One region of the Rhizobium sp. CECT 9324 genome, then DNA from elsewhere that is predicted to be linked to it. Evidence: predicted binding sites of a transcription regulator. Region 1 holds the regulator's gene; the other holds the start of a gene.
What was found. Region 1 encodes LexA, which represses DNA repair genes until DNA is damaged. Its sites were predicted from a motif close to TGTTCNNNNTGTGTTCNG; they were not measured.
Positions count from the first base shown of each region.

Region 2: recA (recombinase RecA) is a predicted target of LexA. The motif match lies at 2,286-2,303, and genes of this name have one in related genera.

Region 1 covers NZ_CAKKMZ010000001.1:2,339,958-2,343,582, forward strand. The annotation lists gene LQ231_RS11625 (ComEC/Rec2 family competence protein) at 1-1,645, shown strand, start outside; gene lexA (transcriptional repressor LexA) at 1,660-2,379, opposite strand; gene LQ231_RS11635 (HlyD family type I secretion periplasmic adaptor subunit) at 2,678-3,625, opposite strand, start outside.
Region 2 covers NZ_CAKKMZ010000001.1:2,830,223-2,833,847, forward strand. The annotation lists gene alaS (alanine--tRNA ligase) at 1-918, opposite strand, end outside; gene recA (recombinase RecA) at 1,074-2,159, opposite strand; gene LQ231_RS13900 (carbohydrate kinase family protein) at 2,400-3,344, shown strand; gene LQ231_RS13905 (pseudouridine-5'-phosphate glycosidase) at 3,370-3,625, shown strand, end outside.

The sequences.
Region 1 (3,625 bases):
CGCATTTGCCGCGTCGATCATCACCGGCGAAAGGCGTTCGATGTCAAAGGCGGCGACCGAGGCACTTCGCCTTTCCGGCCTCGCGCATATCACGGCGATCTCGGGCCTCAACATGGCGCTCGCCGCCGGTATTTTTTTCGTCGGCCTGCGGGCGGGCCTCAGTCTGTTCCCGGTGGTGGCCCAGGCCTATCCCGTCAAGAAGATCGCAGCCGTGGGAGCGCTGATCGCAGTTACGGGCTATGTGCTGATTTCCGGCTATCAGGTCTCAGCGGTCAGGGCCTATTTGATGACCTCGATCATGCTGGTTGCGGTCCTTGTCGACAGGCCCGCCATCAGTCTGCGCAACCTTGCACTGGCTGCGACCATCATCCTGTTGGTCCAGCCTTCCGCCGTGATGGGCCCCAGTTTCCAGATGTCTTTTGCCGCGACCGCCGCTTTGATCGCCGGCTACGCCGGTTGGCGCAAAAGGCCCAGAGACTTTCTGCCGCGTTTTCGCGGGCGCAAGGTTTTGTTGCTTGCCGCCTTCGCTCGCTTCTTCGGCGGAACTCTGGCCACGTCGATCATCGGCGGACTGGCCACGGCGATCTTTGCCATTAGCCACTTTCACCGCCTCGCGACCCACAGTCTGGAGGCGAATCTCATTGCCATGCCATTGATTTCGCTTGTCGTCATGCCGGCAGGCTTCATTGCGATGATCCTGATGCCGCTTGGGCTCGATGCTCCATTTCTCATCGTCATGGGCTATGGCCTGGAATGGGTGCTGATCGTCGCGCACGAAATCGCCGGCTGGGGAGACGGCTACACGTTCTCCCGCCAGCCGGCATGGCTCCTGCCGACAACGGTTGCGGGTTTTTTGTTGCTCACGCTGCTGCGCACGCGTCTGCGCCATATCGGCACGTTTCTGGTTGCCTCCGCGCTGCTCACGGCATGCCTTTCGCCAAGAACACCAAGGGCTGATCTGGCGATCAGCGAAGATGGACGTCTCGTCGGTTTCTGGCCCGCCTCCCACACGCCCATCGACGATGATCAGCTTGCCACCAACCGCCAACGTCCGCCGAGCTTCATTTTCGACCAATGGCAGCCCGCGCTACGCATTGCCGGGACGATCCCGCCGGAAGAAATGTCCGGCACCGCCGCGCTTCTGTCGCCAGACCGGCCAAAGCGCACCCCTTTGTCGGGGACCGAAATATCAACAGCCCGCCAAAAACTCGAAGATCTCCTGAAGGTTGCCGATGAGAAGAATTTTATCTGCATCCAGGACGCTTGCGCCGCGATGCACCACGGCTGGCGCATCATAACGCTCGAACGCCACGAGGTAACCGGCATTGCCTGTGATCTCGCCGACATTGTCATCGTCGCTCAACGCCCGGGATTTGCACACTGTCGCTCCGGTGCTCGCCTGATTTCAGCCGAAACCTTGCGTGCCACCGGCAGCCTGGAAGTCTTTCTTCGGGATCGCTCCAGCAGGACAATGACGATCGTCCCGTCATTTGACGGCCCTGCACGCGCCTGGACCCGTCACCGCCTCTACGACTGGCGAAGCGGCTCACAGGCAGAGAGCCACACATCGCACGAGCAAGCCAAAGGCAACTCTCCTATCACAGGAGAAGTAAGTCGTTTGCCGCCGACCGACGGGCCAGCGTAACAGGGCGGGCCGGTTTAGTGATAGCGGCGGATCAGCCCGACGAGCTTGCCCTGGATCTTCACCCGATCCGGTCCGAAGATGCGGGTCTCATAGGCGGGGTTGGCGGCCTCGAGCGCAATGGATGCGCCGCGCCGGCGAAAGCGCTTCAGTGTTGCCTCTTCATCGTCGACGAGCGCGACAACGATGTCACCGGGATTGGCGTTGGACGCATTGCGAATGATCACGGTGTCGCCGTCGAGAATGCCGGCATCGATCATCGAATCGCCCTTGACCTCAAGCGCGTAATGTTCGCCCGAACCGATCATTTCGGCGGGCACGGTGATGTCATGCGTGTTGTTCTGGATGGCCGAAATCGGCACGCCGGCGGCGATCCGGCCCATGACGGGCACACTGACAGACGAAGAATTGCTATCACTGGCTGAGCGGCTCGGCGCAGAGGGAGCGGGTGGCGCCTTGCCAAGGCTGCCTTCGATCACGCTCGGTGCAAAGCCCCGGCGCGGCTGCAGGCTCGGCGTATAGGCCTCCGGCAGCTTGATGACCTCGAGCGCGCGGGCGCGATTGGGCAGGCGGCGAATGAAACCGCGTTCCTCGAGCGCAGTGATCAAGCGATGAATGCCTGATTTCGAGGCGAGGTCGAGCGCGTCCTTCATTTCGTCGAAAGAGGGAGGCACGCCGGATTCCTTCATCCGTTCGTGGATGAAAAGAAGCAGTTCCTGTTGCTTGCGCGTCAGCATATGCGATGCCCCAATTGGTGAAACAAATACAGAACAGACACTATATGTTCCATATGTGTTCCGCAAGTGGATAAATTTCCGTGAACATTGCATGCGTTTGGCTGACGGATCACAAAAAAATGGGCGCCAATAAGGGTGTGCGTCAAGGCGGATGTTTCGAAATATTCATGCAGCGATTTTCACGCAATCCTGATGCATTGCCTTGCATGGTGAAGCCATGGCGACGACACAGCGAACTCGGTTCAGCCTTTGCGGAAGCGACCGAGTTACGCGCAATGCTCGCTATTCTGGCATGGGATCATTGTTCGGAAAATGCCCGTGACATGCTGTCGGTAATCGGCTTGGCGAGATAGTTGAAAAATGTCCGTTTGTTGGTCTGGATCATCACCTCTGCCGGCATGCCGGGTGTCGGCGTGAAGCCCTGGACACGTGCAATCTCCGTCGGCGGTATATTGATCCTGGCGAGATAGACATCATGGGGCGCGGTAGACGTGTTTCCCGATTGCTGGAGCGCATCCGCCGACAGGTAAAAGACGTCTCCTTCGAGAACCGGCGTCGTCCGCTGGTTCAGCCCCACCAGGCGGATGGTGGCGGGTTGGCCAAGCTTCACGCTGTCGATATCGTTTCTGGGTATCTGCGCTTCGATGATCAGGGGCACACCTGCGGGCAGGATTTCGAGAATTGCCTTGCCGCTCTCAATCACGCCGCCATTGGTATGATAGTGGATTCGCACGACAGTCCCTGAGACTGGTGCATTGATCGTTGCCCGTTCCAGAATGTTTGCGGCTTCCCGCAACTGCTCTCGCACCATGTCGCGCTCGCCCTGGATGGCCTGCAGCCGTTCGAGTGCGTCTTCGCGATAGGCGCTTTCTGCGCGCAGTACTTCCTGCTCCCCCTTGGTCCGCTGTGCCTGGGTCTCGGCGATTTCCGCCTCAAGCCGCCCGATCTGGCCTTCCGCCTCGGCGATCGCGCGGAGAATGGCCTTGACCTCGTTTGCACGCGCGACACCCTTTTCCAGCAGGATTTGTTTTGCGGCGTATTCATCCTTGAGCAAATCGAGCTGGCGGATGGATGAGTCGCGTTGTCTCGTGTAGCCGATTTCGCGAAATTCGAGGGCCCTGATGTTCTGTTGCAGCAGCGCGATCTCGCTTGAGAGCTTTTGTCGCTGTGCTCTGAAATTGAGTTGCTGGCTGACCAGGATCGCCCAGACGTCGGGATCGCCGCGGTGCTCCTTCAGCAGCGACGT
Region 2 (3,625 bases), 490 kb from region 1:
CATAATACGGCGCAGGACATAGCCTCGGCCTTCGTTCGACGGCAGGACGCCATCAGCGATCAGAAATGCGGAGGACCGCAGATGGTCGGCGATAACCCTGTGGCTGGCGCGACGCTCACCTTCGGCCTTCACGCCGGTCAGTTCGACCGAACCCTCGATCAAAGCGCGGAACAGATCGATATCGTAATTGTCATGCTTGCCCTGCAGAAGGGCTGCAACGCGCTCAAGTCCCATGCCGGTATCGATCGACGGACGCGGAAGGTCAACCCGCTCCTCCTTGGTAATCTGCTCATACTGCATGAAGACGAGGTTCCAGATCTCGATGAACCGGTCGCCATCCTCTTCCGGCGAGCCGGGAGGGCCACCCCAGATATGATCGCCATGGTCGTAGAAGATTTCCGAGCAGGGTCCACACGGTCCGGTATCGCCCATGGCCCAGAAATTGTCGCTGGTCGGAATCCGGATGATCCGGTCATCCGTCAGGCCGGCGATCTTCTTCCACAGAGCATGCGCCTCGTCATCGGTGTGATAGACGGTCACCAGCAGCCGGTTCTTGTCGATACCGAATTCCTTGGTGATCAGGTTCCACGCGAGCTCGATCGCGTTCTCCTTGAAGTAGTCGCCAAAAGAGAAATTTCCGAGCATTTCGAAAAAGGTGTGGTGTCGCGCGGTGTAGCCGACATTGTCCAGGTCGTTGTGCTTGCCGCCGGCGCGCACGCATTTTTGCGCCGTCACCGCCCGCGAGTAGGGACGTTGTTCGAGGCCGGTAAAGACATTCTTGAACTGCACCATGCCGGCATTGGTAAACATCAATGTCGGGTCGTTGCGCGGCACGAGCGGGCTGGAGGAAACAACCTCATGACCGTTCGTCTTGAAATAATCGAGAAAAGTCGACCGGATCTCGTTTACACCGCTCATGTCACGCCCTTCATTCAGGCCGGAAGCCGGCCAATTCGCAAAATCAATGGCTTTTATCGTCCGCCATGGTCGCTGTCCAGCCGCGCAATAGAAAACCGGCCACGCCTCTTTCGAAACGTGGCCGGCCGAACTTCGAATCTGGGCCCGAAAGAGACTTAATCCTCGACGCTATCGCCATCATTGGCGTCTGGACCACCGTTCTGCAGGAACTTTTCCGCGATCAGTCCGGCATTCTGCCGCAGCGCCAATTCGATCTCCTGCGCAAGCGCCGGATTGTCACGCAGGAACAGTTTAGCGTTTTCACGCCCCTGGCCGAGACGCTGGCTATTGTAGGAGAACCAGGCCCCCGCCTTCTCGACGATGCCGGCCTTGACGCCAAGATCGACCAGTTCGCCGGTCTTTGACACGCCTTCGCCATACATGATGTCGAACTCGACCTGCTTGAAGGGAGGCGCCATCTTGTTCTTGACCACCTTGACGCGTGTCTGGTTGCCGACAACCTCTTCGCGATCCTTGACCGCGCCGATACGACGGATATCGAGGCGCACCGATGCGTAGAACTTCAGCGCGTTACCGCCGGTGGTGGTTTCCGGCGAACCGAACATCACGCCGATCTTCATACGGATCTGGTTGATGAAGATGACCATCGTCTTCGACTTGGAGATTGAAGCTGTCAGCTTGCGCAGTGCCTGGCTCATCAGACGGGCCTGCAGGCCGGGCAGGCTGTCGCCCATCTCGCCTTCGATTTCGGCGCGCGGCGTCAGCGCTGCAACAGAATCGATAACAAGCACGTCAACTGCACCGGAGCGAACCAGCGTGTCGGTGATTTCGAGGGCCTGCTCGCCGGTATCGGGCTGCGAGATCAGAAGGTTTTGCAAATCAACGCCGAGCTTGCGGGCATAGACAGGATCCAGCGCATGCTCGGCATCGACGAAGGCGCAGATACCGCCCTTTTTCTGGGCTTCGGCAATCGTCTGCAGCGCAAGCGTCGTCTTGCCAGAGCTTTCCGGCCCGTAAATTTCAATAATTCTGCCCTTCGGCAACCCGCCGATACCAAGCGCGATATCGAGGCTGAGCGAACCCGTCGAGACCGTCTCGACTTCAACCACGCTCTCGTTCGCGCCGAGCTTCATGATCGAGCCCTTGCCGAACGACCGTTCGATCTGCGAGAGCGCCGCTTCCAATGCCTTGCTTTTATCCACCGATTTGTCCTCTACCAACCGCAAAGAATTCTGTGCCATTCGATCCACCTTTAGGTTATTGAGGCCGCATAGGCAATGAAGCCGCCGATGGACTGTATGTACTGCATTTGTTCTATTTTTGCAAGAGCCGTTCAAACCGTTGAGAAAAAACGGTTTTCCATTCCATGTTCGACGAATGTTCCACCTCGATAAATGCTTTTGCAAACAGGATCTTACTTTGCAAATTCAGTGTTTTGATGTCCTTGCGATTCGTCGCCGTCGCGTGCGAAAGTGCCGTTCATGAGCTTTGATATTCTCGCCATAGGCGGCGCCCATATTGACCGTCGCGGACGCCTCTTCGGTGACACGAAGCCAGGCGCCAGCAATCCCGGCCAATGGTTCGAGGAAGTCGGCGGCGGGGTATTCAATGCAGCCTGCAACCTGTCCAGGCTCGGTCATCGCGTTCGCCTGATTGCACCCCGCGGCGGCGATCCGGCAGGACAGGCCGTGACGGAGGCGGCACAACGCGCTGGCCTTGACGATTGCCCCGTGGTCTTTCTCGACCGCGCAACGCCCAGCTACACCGCCATCATTGAGCGCGACGGCAATCTGGTCATCGCTCTGGCCGACATGGCGCTCTACGATATCTTCAGTGCGCGCCGGCTACGCGCCCGCTCCACCCGCGACAGCATCGATGCGGCCGGCCATGTTCTCTGTGACGCGAACCTTCCCGGCGCGACCATCACCGCCCTGGCCGACGAGACCAGCGCGCGCGGCATTGGCCTGTCGGCCATCGCCATATCGCCGGCGAAAGTCCTTCGTTTCAGGGAGGCCCTGCCCCGGATCGACCATCTGTTCCTCAACGTTGCCGAGGCCGAAAGCCTGACCGGGAAAACCGCGGATCGACCGGAGGACTGGCCTACGCTTCTCCGCCTGGCCGGCCTTCGGGGCGGCAGCGTCACCAGTGGCGGGCGCGTCGCGATTGCCTTTGATGAAACATCAGCGGCCGCGATCGAACCATCACCGGTCGCCGAGATTGCAGACGTCACTGGTGCCGGCGATGCCTTTGCCGCTGGATTTCTGAAAACACGGCTAGCCGGCGGCGATCTCTGCGAGGCACTTCGTCAGGCGGTAGCAACCGCCTCCATCACGCTCGCCTCAAGACATGCAACCGAAGAAAACCTCACGCCCCAGCGGCTGGAAACGCAGTTGGCTCTTGTCCCACGAGCCCGTTTCCTGCCATGACGGGCAAAACCACCTGGATGCTCCCATGAACCGTTCCATCTCCCCTCTCCTACCCATTGCCTATTCGAGCGAAGTCAGCGCTGCCAAGCAGCGGGGCGCACCCATTGTCGCGCTGGAATCGACCATCATCACCCATGGCATGCCCTATCCGGGCAATCTCGACATGGCAAAAAGCGTCGAGACGATCATCCGCCAGCAGGGCGCAGTGCCCGCGACCATCGCCGTGATGAACGGCGTGCTGCATATCGGCCTTGAGCCGGCACAGCTCGAAGAGCTTGCCC